Regions from separate parts of the Paenibacillus paludis genome, predicted to be linked through region 1. Evidence: riboswitches for the same ligand, from Rfam matches in the RefSeq annotation. Region 1 holds a riboswitch; each other region holds the start of a gene.
The links. Region 1 has a riboswitch for cyclic di-AMP ahead of ACAN56_RS34300 (C40 family peptidase). Riboswitches for the same ligand answer to the same signal wherever they lie in the genome.
Positions count from the first base shown of each region.

Region 2: linked by a shared signal. The riboswitch ahead of ACAN56_RS33605 (resuscitation-promoting factor) and the one ahead of ACAN56_RS34300 (C40 family peptidase) in region 1 are both predicted to bind cyclic di-AMP.
Region 3: linked by a shared signal. The riboswitch ahead of ACAN56_RS25885 (hypothetical protein) and the one ahead of ACAN56_RS34300 (C40 family peptidase) in region 1 are both predicted to bind cyclic di-AMP.

Region 1 covers NZ_JBGJZP010000035.1:16,568-21,176, reverse strand. The annotation lists gene ACAN56_RS34315 (M1 family metallopeptidase) at 1-39, shown strand, start outside; gene ACAN56_RS34310 (hypothetical protein) at 51-881, shown strand; cyclic di-AMP (ydaO/yuaA leader) riboswitch at 1,102-1,240, shown strand; gene ACAN56_RS34305 (C40 family peptidase) at 1,298-1,726, shown strand; cyclic di-AMP (ydaO/yuaA leader) riboswitch at 2,112-2,254, shown strand; gene ACAN56_RS34300 (C40 family peptidase) at 2,260-2,751, shown strand; gene ACAN56_RS34295 (GNAT family N-acetyltransferase) at 3,014-3,520, shown strand; gene ACAN56_RS34290 (c-type cytochrome) at 3,627-3,983, shown strand; gene ACAN56_RS34285 (4a-hydroxytetrahydrobiopterin dehydratase) at 4,087-4,374, opposite strand.
Region 2 covers NZ_JBGJZP010000032.1:46,068-50,676, forward strand. The annotation lists gene yabG (sporulation peptidase YabG) at 1-66, opposite strand, end outside; gene rsmA (16S rRNA (adenine(1518)-N(6)/adenine(1519)-N(6))-dimethyltransferase RsmA) at 169-1,053, opposite strand; gene rnmV (ribonuclease M5) at 1,050-1,601, opposite strand; gene ACAN56_RS33605 (resuscitation-promoting factor) at 1,754-2,914, opposite strand; cyclic di-AMP (ydaO/yuaA leader) riboswitch at 3,205-3,432, opposite strand; gene ACAN56_RS33610 (TatD family hydrolase) at 3,631-4,401, opposite strand; gene ACAN56_RS33615 (HD domain-containing protein) at 4,456-4,609, opposite strand, start outside.
Region 3 covers NZ_JBGJZP010000017.1:36,553-41,161, forward strand. The annotation lists gene ACAN56_RS25880 (hypothetical protein) at 1-359, opposite strand, end outside; cyclic di-AMP (ydaO/yuaA leader) riboswitch at 484-666, opposite strand; cyclic di-AMP (ydaO/yuaA leader) riboswitch at 1,088-1,276, shown strand; gene ACAN56_RS25885 (hypothetical protein) at 1,382-1,798, shown strand; gene ACAN56_RS25890 (glutaredoxin family protein) at 1,896-2,138, opposite strand; gene ytxJ (bacillithiol system redox-active protein YtxJ) at 2,135-2,461, opposite strand; gene ACAN56_RS25900 (SDR family NAD(P)-dependent oxidoreductase) at 2,657-3,379, shown strand; gene ACAN56_RS25905 (ThuA domain-containing protein) at 3,419-4,054, shown strand; gene ACAN56_RS25910 (spore germination protein) at 4,191-4,609, shown strand, end outside.

The sequences.
Region 1 (4,609 bases):
AAGCTGCTTGAAACCCTGCTCGGAACTCTTGTCTGGTGAGGTGAAGGATTGTGAAAAGATCGATAACCCGCGGCTGGTACAGCATGAAAGAGCAATTTTATATTCTGATTCTGCTTTTTATCTATCGGCTGCTTTGGGGCTATTTCCTGTACAGATTCGTCAGGTCAGCCCTCATCCCGGTGCTGCTCCGTTATCCCGATACACACGCCGGCGGCAGCGGAATAGGCAGATTGCTGTATTATATCGAAGGACAGACTGCATTGGGCACAGACCCCGGGGTGCTGCGCTGGCTCTGGCTGCTGCTGGCCCTCTCAGCGCTACGGCTGCTATGCTCCCCCTTTATCCGTGCAGGGCTGCTGCATGAGCTGCACCAGGAGCGCAAAGGGGAGCGGGGAATGTTCTTTTTTCCCGGAATGAAGCTTTACGGACTCCCCGTACTGCTGTTCAGTCTAGCGGAATGGCTTCTGGCCGCAGCACCGCTGTATTGGCTTCTCCCCAAAATGTACGGGCTTCTCCTCAGCGGTATTCTCGATTATACCCTGCTGCTGAGACTGGTTCCTTATGTTCTGGCCTGGCTCCTGTACTTCTACCTGATCCGCATTCTGCTGCTGTACATGCAGTTTGGCTTCACCGGAGGAACAGGCATGTTCTCTTCCTTGCTGGTTGGCCTGAGGGTAATCCTCCCTTCCACCTGTATATCTGCACTGTTCGGCGCCGGCGGCCTGCTTCTGCTGCTGCTCTCCGGAGTGACCGCACTTTTCTGTCCAGGCCTGCCCGCACTGCTGTTCCGGCAATTTTCACCGCTTCCCTCAACGCTGTTCAAAATGTGGAGCATAGCGGGGCAGTATCACCTTTGGTGCAGCAAAACATTTCCACAATAATTACGCCAGTCCCTTGGCATAATAGAAGAGTCACTGCCCCAGATAAAGGGCGGGACTCTTCTTTTGGTTACAACGTGATTTAGGGTATTTGCAAAACTGTAAATCCTCTGGTACAATGATGCCTGTACCAGTAGTAACAACTTTGTAATCTTTTGAAACTAATTTGAAGTAAATGAATGTGCCTTTAAGCATTTAACCTTGTCGATACGTCACTGTTTCGGTGCATAAAACGCCAAATTCCCGGCACCGGGAAGTGGGGGAACCATATTTTGGGTGAATTGATCTCGCTTTAGAGGGGTCATAGGGGAACCTTCTACCGAATCCTTAAGCTAACCTCGCAGGCCTTGGAAGGAGTACATCTTTTGAAAAGTCATAATTTTAAGAAGAAATGCACCGCAGCAGCATTAGGGCTGGTGATGGTGTTCACGCTTGGAGCAGGGAGCGCTTTCGCCGACTCCAGAATGGATACGGTTATTACAAAAACACTGGGAACGACGTATAAAACCGGAGGCATAAGCACTGCCGGCTTTGATTGTTCTGGATTCACCAAATATGTATTTAAGAATGTTGGCCTTACCTTGCCCCGCACTTCCAAAGCACAATTCAGCGTTGGAACCGCCGTATCACGGAATAACCTCCGTTCCGGCGACCTGGTATTCTTCAATACCCTTGGCAATGGAGTCTCCCATGTCGGCATTTATGTCGGCAACGGAAAATTCGCCCAATCCTCTTCATCCCGTGGTGTAACTATCAGTTCAATGAGTCAATCCTACTGGGCCAACCGCTACGTTGGAGCCAAACGAGTAATGAGCACAACAGCTTACAAAGCTATCGCTTACGATTGACATCCCTCAGGAATTTCATCCTCCAATAAATAATTGTAACTTATAGAGATCCGGAAACTGATTATTGCCGTAATCATTTCCGGGTTTTTCCTTTTTGTCTTCCTTATTCTACCTTTTACACGTATTTGAGGTCTGTGAAACACCTTTTTACTAAAAATCCCAACAAATCTAAGTTAAAGCTTACTCAGCGCGTAAATATAAGACCTTTTTAGCAAAGATAACTCTTAAAAAGCGTAAATATTATGCATTAATATGTTTTAAGTGATTGCCAACTGGCGAAGTCTTTGTTACAATTATCGCAGTGAGTTTTTAGTAACATTTTTGTAATTATTGAATCGGGTTTTACAAAGGTTTTGTCATGTATTGGTTAACAAGCTAATCCTAATCAACAGTCATGCCGAGTTCCCTAACCATTAGGGAAACGGGGGAACCGATTTTGGGTGAATTGACCTCCTATTCACAGAGGGGTCATAGGGGACCTTCAACCGAACCCTTAAGCTAACCTCGTAGGCATTTGGAAGGGGTATTCACTTTTGAAGAAGAAGTTAGCAGCAGCAGTACTTAGCTTTTCCATTATGCTTACCATCGGAGCAGGAAGCGCTTTCGCGGATTCCAAAATGGATAAAGTCATCGACAAGACCATCGGAAGTAAATACGTATCCGGCGGTGTATCGACCAACGGCTTTGATTGCTCCGGATTTACAATGTACGTTTTTGATAAGATCGGTATCAATTTGCCACACCAATCCGGTTCCCAATACCAAATGGGTACTGCCATTTCCCGGGATGATCTGAGAGCGGGAGATCTTGTATTTTATAATACAAGCGGTAAAGGTGTATCCCACGTCGGCATTTATGTCGGTGAAGGCAAATTCGCACATGCTTCATCCTCCCGTGGTGTAACCATCAGCACGATGAGTGACAGCTACTACGTCAACCGCTACGTTGGCGCCAAACGGATCATGAGTACAGATGCTTACCAATCCGTTACTTCTGATTCCCAAGACAATGATGACGTACAATAAGTTGTCGTAAAACGGGTACTCTTCCATGATTTTTGCCGAAATCTGGAGGGGGCCTGTTTTTTTTTGTCTATAAAATTACTTACCCCTCTCAATATCCGCCAAACATAAATCTCCCCCAAATTTCCTCCATTTTATAAAATATTTTTACCACTTTGTCAAGTTTCCGCCTTTCAGAAAATTTCTGAGTCGAATCAGGCCAGTTATGGATATAATTAGGTATAGCTAGTGCTGTTGCTCCCCATGAAAGGAGGCCGGTGGCCTTATGATTAGCTCCCCCGTTACATTCCATGTAGTTCCCATGGAGATCAGCCATGCCGAAAATATCGCCGCATGGAATTACAAAGCGCCTTATAATATTTACGAATGGATGCCTTGGTCCCAAATGGAGGCGCTTGGCATTGAATTTGGCGATCCAGAGCTACGCAGAGACCAGTATGTTTCCGTGGTCAACGAGCAAGGCATCCTTTGCGGCTTTGCGCAGTTGTTTCCGATGGAGGGTGTCGTCAGGCTGGGTATTGGAATGCGCCCCGAACTTTGCGGACACGGTCTTGGCCACATTTTCATGGAAGCCATCGTTCAGGCCGCGCTGAAGCGTTATCCCGAGCGGGAAATTGATTTGGAAGTATTGACCTGGAACCAGCGGGCGATCCGAACATACCAAAAATGCGGCTTCACGATCACGGATACTTATGAACGCCTTACTCCAACCGGAAATAAGCCATTTTATTGCATGGTCTATGATAAACAACATAACGTTCCATTAAATTGAAAATTTTAGTGTTGAAATCGTCCACTTTTTTGACACAAATGCTATGATAACGCTTCACCATCCTATATAATGTAGGAAGCAGCTTACATGGAGGGGACGGATGAAGATGCAGAAATGGATCATGGGCGGTTTGTTTTTCGCAGCCTGTGCCTTTGCGGTAGTGCTCTTGTTCACATTACCCGGCAAAGCAGAGGTCGCCGAAGAAAATAACCCGACGATGCCGCAAGTCACACTGGATGCCGCAAGCGCCGAAGCGATTGTACAGGCAAGCTGCATTACCTGCCACGGTGATCAGCTACAGGGCGGTCTAGGCCCTAGTCTGCAGCAGGAAGGCGGCCAGCATAACGCAGAAGAAATCTACACCATTGTTACGAAGGGACGCGGCCAAATGCCGTCTTTCAAGGATAAGCTTGCTCCCGAAGAGATCGCGAATGTTGCCATGTGGCTTGCAGAGAAGAAATAAACCTGACCTTAAAAATACAGAATGCCCGTACAAAGGATATTCAGAGCATCCTTGCACGGGCATTTTTATATCCATTCCTATGATAGGTCGGTTTCTCCTGCGCCTAACGCGTTTTATCGAAAGCTTCGTTAAATTCATGCGCCTGGCGGAACTCTAGCGCGGCAAGCCCGCTCTCTTCTTTTGCGGACAAGCGCAGAATTACCGTTTTGTAATCAATTGTAATATGCGGATGATGATCGAAGGCTTCCGAGATCGCGGCCACCTCATCCACAAAGGCGATACCCTTCATATATTCATTAAACATATATTTGCGCACCATCATATTCGGCTCCAGCTTCCAGCCCTCCAGCTTACTTACCTGCTCACGCAGCTCTTCCTCCGTAAAATGCAATTTGTTTCCTCCCTTACTAAGTTAGCCATAAAGTCCGTACAGCCCAGCTCCCCATATCCTTTAAACAAAACATCCCTCAGCTTCGGTAAAGTCCAAGGGATGCACCAGGATGAAGGCTTTTTTTCGGTTTAATGTATTCTAAGATCCCGGCAAATAGTACTCGGCATCTACAATTTTACCACGGGCCGCAGACAGGGGGCAAACCGTCCTCCCGTTACTCTGCTGTTCTGCTGCT
Region 2 (4,609 bases), on a different contig from region 1:
GTTCTCCACCCGGAAAGTTACATCTCCACCATAAGATTTGCGAACGACCAAGTCTCCTAAATTCATGACAACACCACCTCTACCCCCATCGTATGGGCAAAGGTCATGGTTGGTTCTTAAACAGCCGCATTTTCAAAAGATAAAGCGCGATGTTTCACGCTGCATACTCTAGGCGATTCCTGCCGCCAGCAGCACAGCGCTAAGCCGGGCGTACTCCGCAATACTCAGCGTCTCCCCGCGGCGGGTTGGTTCTATGCCAGCCTCAGCCAGCAGCGCCTCCAGGCGCTCACGGCCTTCTCCCGGGAAGAAGCGGGCCTTGAGATTGTTCGCTATTGTCTTGCGCCGCTGGGTGAAGGAAGCCTGGACCACTTCAAAGAAATGCTTCTCATCAGCCACATCAACTGGAGGACGTTCTCTGACCTTCAGCCGGATTACAGCAGATTCCACATTCGGCTGCGGGATGAAGACCGTACGCGGCACAATACAGACCAGCTCAGGCTCACTGTAGTACTGCACGGCTATGCTGAGGCTTCCATATTCTTTGCCGCCCGGAGAAGCCGCCATACGCTCAGCAACCTCCTTCTGGATCATTACCACGATATTATCCAGCGGAAGTTTCTCCTCCAGCAGTTTCATCAGTATGGGGGTTGTCACATAATACGGCAGGTTGGCAACCACACTTACTTTGTCGACGGTTGCAAAATCCTCTGTGAACAGTTCCTGCAGGTTTACCTTCAGCACATCATCATTGCGGATTTTGACATGCGGGTACGGAGACAATACATCCCGCAGAATCGGAATCAGTCTGCGGTCGATCTCTACAGCAGTCACCGCACCCGCAGCCATGGCCAGCCGTTCAGTAAGCGCTCCGATACCCGGGCCAATCTCCAGGGCGCCCGCAGAGTCAGTTAATTCTGCTGCGTCCACTATTTTATCAAGGATATTCTGGTCGATCAGAAAGTTCTGTCCCAGACTTTTTTTGAACGAAAAACCGTAGCGCTGAATAATTTCTTTGGTCCGTACTGGCGATGAGATCTTGTTATTGCCACTCATGAAGTAATGCCTCCCTGATCAATTTGTGCGAGAGCTCCGGAGAATTCTTCCCGCGTGATGCCAAACATAGCCAGCCGCTTGTATAGCTGTTTGCCGTTACAATACCCGATGCCAAGCAGGTTGCCCAGCGCCATCCTGCGCTCAGCCGCTCGCGAATGCACCAGCATGCCCGCCGCCATAAGATCCTCCAGCCCAATTAGGGCAGGGGCTCCTTCAAAGGAGGTATGTACATGCTGCAGCGCATGACGGATCGCTTCCGGTGATGCATTCTCAACACCGATATCCCCTTTGCGTGTAGCATCCTTCTCCGGGATGAATGCATGCTTGCAGCCTGGCACCTTGGAGGAAACAATCTTGCGGATGCGTTCGCCGGCATGATCGGGATCCGTAAGGATGATCACGCCTCTGCGTTCCATTGCCAGCGCTATCTTGGCGATAACCTTGCGGTCTACCGCTGAACCGCCAGTCTCTATCGTATCGGCCTCCACCGCCCGCTTGACGGCAACCGTATCACTCTTGCCTTCCACCACAATTAATTCCTTAATCATACACGTTGCTCCTTCCTGTAAAACACAAAAAGAAGAGGATTCGCTCCCCTTCTTTTTGGCTAAAGAATGTATAAGTGATGAGCGGTAGCCCGTTCTGTCAGTGCTACACTCACTATAGCTTATAAACCATTAATTTGCAAAAGCGGACCCCGTTAATTCAGCTCCGGCTTCACTGGACCGATCACATAAATAGTCCGGGACTTGCGGCCGAAATTACGGGCATGGCTCAGTGAATCGTAATAAACATCCAACTTGTTGCCTTTGATGGCACCGCCGGTATCCTCTGCTCGGCGAAACCCTAATCCCTCAATGTACACCCACCAGCCGATAGGAATTACATTCGGGTCCACAGCTATTGTCCGGCCTTCTGTTACACGTGTTCCAGAAGCCGTGCGGGTCCCAATGCCTGGTTCTTCTGAAGAATAGGCTGTCATCGACACATTTTTGATCATCTTTTTGTATTGGAAATCTACGCCTGCCTTGTGCACGACGTTACTGCTTTTTGCGGAAACTTTGGTTGTTTTGGATGCCGTACTTTTTTTGGAAGTTGTCACAGCAGCTACAACGGGCTTTGGCAGGGGCTTCGTACCAACATAAACAATTTTATGTTTGGTAACCGTCTGTACTTCCTTGCCAATCATGCGCATAGAGACCAGTTCTCCATCTTGGTAGACCTTCTCGATATGCTGGACCATGACGCCTGGTGCGCCTAACTGTGCCACTTTTACGGTCCCCTTGGTCAGGGAAGGATCTGAGGTCTTAATGACCTGGAATGGCAAATTTTGCTTCCGCTCCACAATCTGCTTGTTGATGCGGACAATTTTAATTTCCATGCCGGCCGATACTGTGGTGTCAAGCGAAGGGTATATCTTGTCACTGCTCTCCAGGCTTAAACCCAGTTTGCTAATGGCGTCACCGATAGTGTCTTCGGTGGTGTACAGCGTTTTTGTTGCTCCATCCGCAGTGAGACTAAACTTCTGCGCACGATTGATCACGACACGGTCGCCGTCCTGTATCTCATCACTAAGGCCAATAGATAATTCATCATGCGGCTGCAGCGAAATTTGTTCCTTAGCCAGCACATCACTGAGCAGCGCTTCGCGCGTTTCCAGCGTCTGTGCTTTCCCGTCTATTACTAAAAATATCTCTTTCTTGCTCTGACCGTGTACGTACAGCAGAATGAGCAGCGCGATAACGATTGATACCGCACCTGCAAGCGAAAGTAAGCGAGGATTCACTTGCTTCCACCGTAATGCGAAAGACCTGCTGGATGATTGCGAATCATGGGATACTTCTGGTTGGAATACGCCCACTCTCTCCATCCTCCTTACATAGCCCCGTCGTCAAGTTGTATATCAAGGTGACTGTATGATTGCTGACGAAACTAGGTTTGAGATTGCAACAGGATACGCCCGCATTGCTTCAGCGTTTCCTGCTCATGGATCGCCTGCCCGGCATAATTACTCCAGATACCTGTTATATAACAGTATGCTGGGAACATTCGCATTATTCAAAACAAAAAAAGCCCAAAAAAGAGTTCACAGAGGACTCTTTCGTGGCTTCTCCGGATGTCAGAATACGCGGGAATGTTTATGCACGAGGTTTCCTCTCTTACTTGCGCTTACGGGGTTAGCTGTCGGGTTCGGGCATAAGAGAGACGCCCTATCTTAGGTCACCCGCTCACGGCGGTTGCCCTCAAATTCACCCCAAAGACCACGTGAAGAAATCAAATAAATTCTGCGGCATTTCTGTGTTGTACTCTATGTACGGACATGCGGCAGGCATTATTGGTTCCCCCGTTCTCCATACGGAGACTCAGCGAGACGATCCATGATTCAGTGACTGTCACAGTAACAACAGCTCACTGCACTGAAAAGATGATATCCTGTTTTGATGCATGTTGTAAAGGACGATTCAACCACGTTTACGCAAAAAAATGATTAAAATATTGTAATATTCAGCCGTTTTTAAATTAAAAAAGTTTAATATATCGGCTATACTTCATTTTTCACCGCTTTTACTCCCGATTTCAGACAATCCCAAATCGTTCCAGTGCGTTCGCATACGTAATTTCCGCCAATTCCTGTAAATCAATCCCTTTTATTTCCGCGGCAGCCTCTGCTACTAATCTCACATGTGCGCTCTCATTTCGCTTGCCCCGGAAAGGGTGCGGTGTCAAATAAGGCGAGTCCGTTTCAATCAGCAATCGGTCCAGCGGAGTCTGGGCCAGCACCTCTTTTGGCACTCTGGCGTTCTTGAATGTAATCGGGCCGCCGAAGGATAGGTGAAAGCCTAAATCCAGGCACATTTTGGCTATTTCCCAGCTGCCGGAGAAGGAGTGCATCACTCCGCCTATTTCATCAGCCTTCTCTTCACGAAGAATCCGCACCACATCTTCATGAGCATCACGGTTATGAATGCAAATCGGCATTTTCAGTTCACGGGCCAGTCCGATTTGTTTGCGGAACACTTCATGCTGTACCTCTTTAGGAGAGGTATCCCAGTAGTAATCCAACCCAATTTCTCCGATGGCAACTACTTTTTTATGACTGCACAGTGAGGCAATCCACTCGAGATCCCCGTCCCTCATGTCTATGGCATCCTGCGGATGCCAGCCGACGGCTGCATAGATATAATCATAGGTTTCAGCAAGCTTCATGGTTGTTGGGATTGTTTCCCTGTTAAAGCCAATATTAATCATTTTGGTAACTCCTGCCTCGAGCGCATTGGCGATTACCTTTTCGCGGTCCTCGTCGAATTGTGGAGCATCCAGATGGGTGTGCGTGTCGAACAATTGCATGTTACATCCCCTTTTCTGTCATAATTTCTATGATGAATTCCAAGTATTTTTGGATTACTTTGCAAAGATTTCTGCAATAGAAGAAGGCAGCAATGGAAGGGCTTTCTGCAGCTTATCCTGTGGAAAATACAGGTGATAACGGCCGCGGTGAATTCCGCTGATGGAGCGTACGATATCTGAAACTTCAGAGATCTCCCTCAGTTTGTCA
Region 3 (4,609 bases), on a different contig from region 1:
GGAACCATTTGCAGATGTGACGTGACGACCTTGCCTTGCAGCTTGGCTTTTAAATCCAGCAGGGCCGTTTGCACGATTTCTTGCTGACCCGGCTCCCACTGCGCACCTAGCTGCTGTACAATTTCTATGGCTTCTTCCAGCCTGTGATTGCGTATACTTCTCAGAAAGCTGCTCCATTTAATGACGTCAAAATGATCGCCTTCCGCAGACAGTATCCCCGCTCCCCAGCTGCACCCAGCCTTGCACGTAAGCTTCAGCACACCATACCGGCATTTGCCGGATGACTCCGCGGCATGATGGAATGGCCAGGGGGCATCGAATACAAACACTTCTATACGTAACAGCCTGCGCTGGTTCATTTCGTTTTCCCTCCTACCCATTTATAAGCTGCAGCCTCAGCACAAAAAACCGCAGCAGAGGAGGACCTCTGCTGCGGTTTTGGTACAGGCTTAAATACACCTGGCGCAAAAACGTGGCGGATCAAGGTTCTCTCTAGTCGCTTACGGGGTTAGCTGTCGGATTCGGACGGTGAGAGTCGCCCTACCTAATGAGACCACAGTCTCCTTCGGATTCACCCCAAGAAAGATTCTTATCTTCCAGGTAAGGCCCTGCGGGCCTGATGGTTCCCCCGTTTCCCGCACTGCGGGAATTCAGCGTTCATATCGCATTTCATGCATTGGATTCAAACCGAATCATACTCTTTTCGCATGAGCTTTGTAAAAAGGAAAAAACATTCTTCTGAGCCGATTTTCAGGGAATTCTGGCAAAGGAAACGGTAAGATGCGCTAAAAGGGTGTTTATCAACGGTTTTCGGCTTTTTATCTCGTGCATACGACTACTTTTGATTTAGGGTGATCAGAGCACAAAAGGCAATTTACTCAACATTGGGTGAATAAAATCACAACGCTGAATGCTTTTCCGCAAATCGTTGATAAGCCGAGTAAATAAGAGGAATGATGAGATTGAGGCTTAAGTAAGCGCTACCTGATCTGGATTGGGTTTACTAAATGCATTATTTTGGCAGGTTTGGCGGTTTACAAGGCCGTGACCGCCAGAGTATGATTACTTCTGTTTACTACACAATCGAATACGCAGTCCGCTTAATTTCCGTTATGGAAAGCGGGGGAACCAACAATCGGCAGCCGATGTGAGAGTCGGAGCCGGTTATGGGGTGAATCCTGTGAAAGTGCGAGAGAATGCTCGCATGGATACAGGTAGGGCGACTCTCACTGCCCGAATCCGACAGCTAACCTCGTAAGCGTATTAGAGAGGATGAGCACAATGTGACCGCTAATTGGACCACAGAGGGAATTCCTTTGTGGTTTTTTGCTGTGTTCGTACGAGAAATGAATGGAAGTCCTAGGCCGGAGGAGAGGAAGATATGGCGAATTCGGAAGAATATGTACTCATTAACGCTCCGACTAAAGCGGGGGAGCATTTTATCAAAATCTTAAAGTTCAGAGGCTACAAGATCGCAGGAATCGCCAACAATGCGGCGGAGAAGCGGCGTCTGGAGGAGCTGGGAATCGAAGTCAATCTTGTGGTGGATACACATCATCAGAATACATGGTTCCGACCCTCTTTTCCGGTAGGCAGAGTATTTCTGTTCGAGAGCAGTGTGACCTTATGCTGCCGGTATATCCAGATGTGCCGGACCTGGACGACAAAACCAATATACGTAATTACGACTTCGATGAATCCCAGACTGGTCTATAAAGGACTTGGAGCGGATTCCGTCATCTATTCCCACAGCGGAAATGTCTCTTTTCTGGCGGATGTCTCAACGAATCCAGGATAAGGCCATATAAAAGGGCAAATAAAAGGCATCCCCTGGACAGAGGTCCAAGGAGATGCCTTTTTCAAAATATAAATATTTATATGCCTCACGCTATGAATTATTCAGCAGTTGCTCCAATAAGCTCCTTAAGTTCGGAAACGTTGAAGCCTTTGACTGCGCGGCCTTCGTACACAGTAACAGGCACACCCATGAAGCCCAGCTTCTCGACTTCTTCCTGATACACTGTACTTGTCATAACATCACGCACCTCGAAGCTAACATCTTGCTCGGTCAGCCACTGTTTCACTTGATTACAGTCGCTGCATCCTGTGGTGGAATAGACAATAACCGGCTGGCTCATTGGCTCACAGCTGCCTTGATGGCGTCCCGGGTGATTTTCCAATGGGAGGTGTTCCAGCGCACTTCGCCGTCTTCGAGCAGGAAGATCTGCGGAGATTCATGCTTGATCCCGAAATCTTCGGCAATCTGATTGGACAACGGACGGTCTTCAATCACATGGACAATGGCAGCTGGAGTCTCGGAGCCTTGCGCATAGGCTGTGAATTCCTCGTTGGCCTTGGCGCTGATCGGGCAGGTAGTGCTATGCTTGAAAAGCAGTTTTTTACCTGGTTGCGCAACATATTGCTGCAGTTCTTCCAGAGTATGAAGTTGTTGGATAGACATCGGTATCTCACCTTCCTATAAGTACTTGTAACTACGATTGTAACATAGTTCAAAATTAAATCAAAAGGAAGTTAGAGCACCTCTTTCAGCGGAATTACAGTCCCATGAAGGACGTTGAAAAAACGTGACTGCCATGCTAATGTGAGAGAGATGCCGCGTGTATCCTGAAGAATCGTAAAGGGTGTGTCCATAATCATGAAAAGGGTTGCTTTTGTTACCGGTGCTGACCGAGGTTTAGGTTTTTTTCTGGCAAGCTGGCTTCTAGAGAACAAATATTCCGTATTTGCCGGTCAGTATATGAAGGAGTCGGAATCGCTGGACGCACTGAAAAAGCAGTACCCGGACCGATTAACTCTGATCCCGCTGGATATCGGCGACCGTGAGAGTGTCAAGCAAGCGGCACGCAGCATTTCGGGCAGTACCGCTCATGTTGATATGATTATCAATAATGCCGGTATTATTCATAGAGCCGATGATGCCACGATGCTTGTTGATATGGACGATGAAGCCATGGCTCACATTTATAATGTAAACACGCTTGGTTCTTTAAGGGTCAGTAATGAATTGATGGGCCTGTTAATGCAGAGCAAGCAGAAATTGATTGTTAATATCTCCTCAGAAGCCGGAAGCATTGGCCGGAACAAACGGATTAATATGTACGGATACTGTATGTCCAAAGCAGCGCTTAATATGCAGTCCTCCCTGATGCACAACCATTTGAAGGTGATGGGCGGGCAGGTTATGGTCTTTCACCCCGGCTGGCTGCAGTCCTATATGAATGGTGAGAAGGCTCTGGAGGCACCTATTTCTCCTGAAGAGTCGGCGCGTAAGATTATGAATATCGTGCAGGAGCACAAGAAGTATATGGGTGAGGAGCCGGCTTATCTCGACCTGGACGGCAATGCCTGGCCCTGGTAACTATACACTAAGAGAAGCAGGAAGAGAGGCGGGAAGAACATGTCTGAAGGGAAAGCACTTGCACTTGGCAGCTACAGTGAGGTGAAATACCATCCTTTTGCCGGTGTGGATCACGAGATTAAGCGCATTCTGTCACCTGATCTGCAGGTGGAGGCTTCCGAAGATTACAGTCTCCTGAACAAAGACAACCTTGAGGGATTGAAGCTGGTTATCGCCTATACCGAATTTTCCGATCAGAAAATAGCCCTGGAGCAAAGTGCCGCTTTGCTGTCTTATGTAGCGGGGGGCGGAGGTCTGCTCGTTGTACATAACGGAATCTCCCTGCAGCGGAATCAGGAGCTGGGCGCCATGCTGGGCGCGCATTTCACCCATCATCCGGAATACACCTCTCTGCATATGAAAATACCGGCACCCGGGCATCCCATTATGCAGGGGATCAGCGAGTTCGTCATTGAGGACGAGCCGTACTACTTTGAAATGCATCCTTATTTTGAGACGACTGTGCTGGCAGAGTACCTTCATGAAGGGGCCATGCGTCAGGCAGCCTGGTGCCATGAGTTCGGACTTGGCCGTGTAGTTTATCTGATGCCGGGGCATCATTTGCCGTCCTTCTCGGTAGAGCCGTTCCGCCAAATGATCCGCCAAGGCGGAATGTGGGCAGCGGGTCTGCTGTAACTCCTATCTTTGAATCGTTTTCGCACATCATAACAGCTGCACGTTCCCCAAGAGGAGCATGCAGCTGTTTTTTTGATGTATGAATGTTCCAGCTTCGGTCAAAATAGGGTTACGAATAAAAAGGGGGACGCATGGAATGTGGAAGATGCTATGGGATCTTGTGCCCGGCTGGAAGATGCTGTTTCAAGGTTTTATCATCTTCATCGTTCCGGTTGTCTTAACCCGCCTAATGATCTGGCTCCGAATGAAAGAGGGCAAGGCGAGCACCCGGGGAATGCGGGCTGAAGGCAAAAAAGGCGGGGGTGTTCCAAGCTCCGAAGATACGGGGGAGGCCGATCAGACCAGCGTCGCTGTGGAGAATAAAAAATCCGCCGCACCCGCACTCCCTGTTCAAAACAACGCTGGACAGGCCACTCCTTCCCTGACCTATACCGGAGAGTTCCAACATGATGTTCAGTCCTTCAGGGAGATAAGTACCGATATGTCCGACGTCAATGTCAGAGAGCTGCGCATCGGAAGCCTGGGAATCAAGGCGGCGCTGTTTTTTGTGGATGG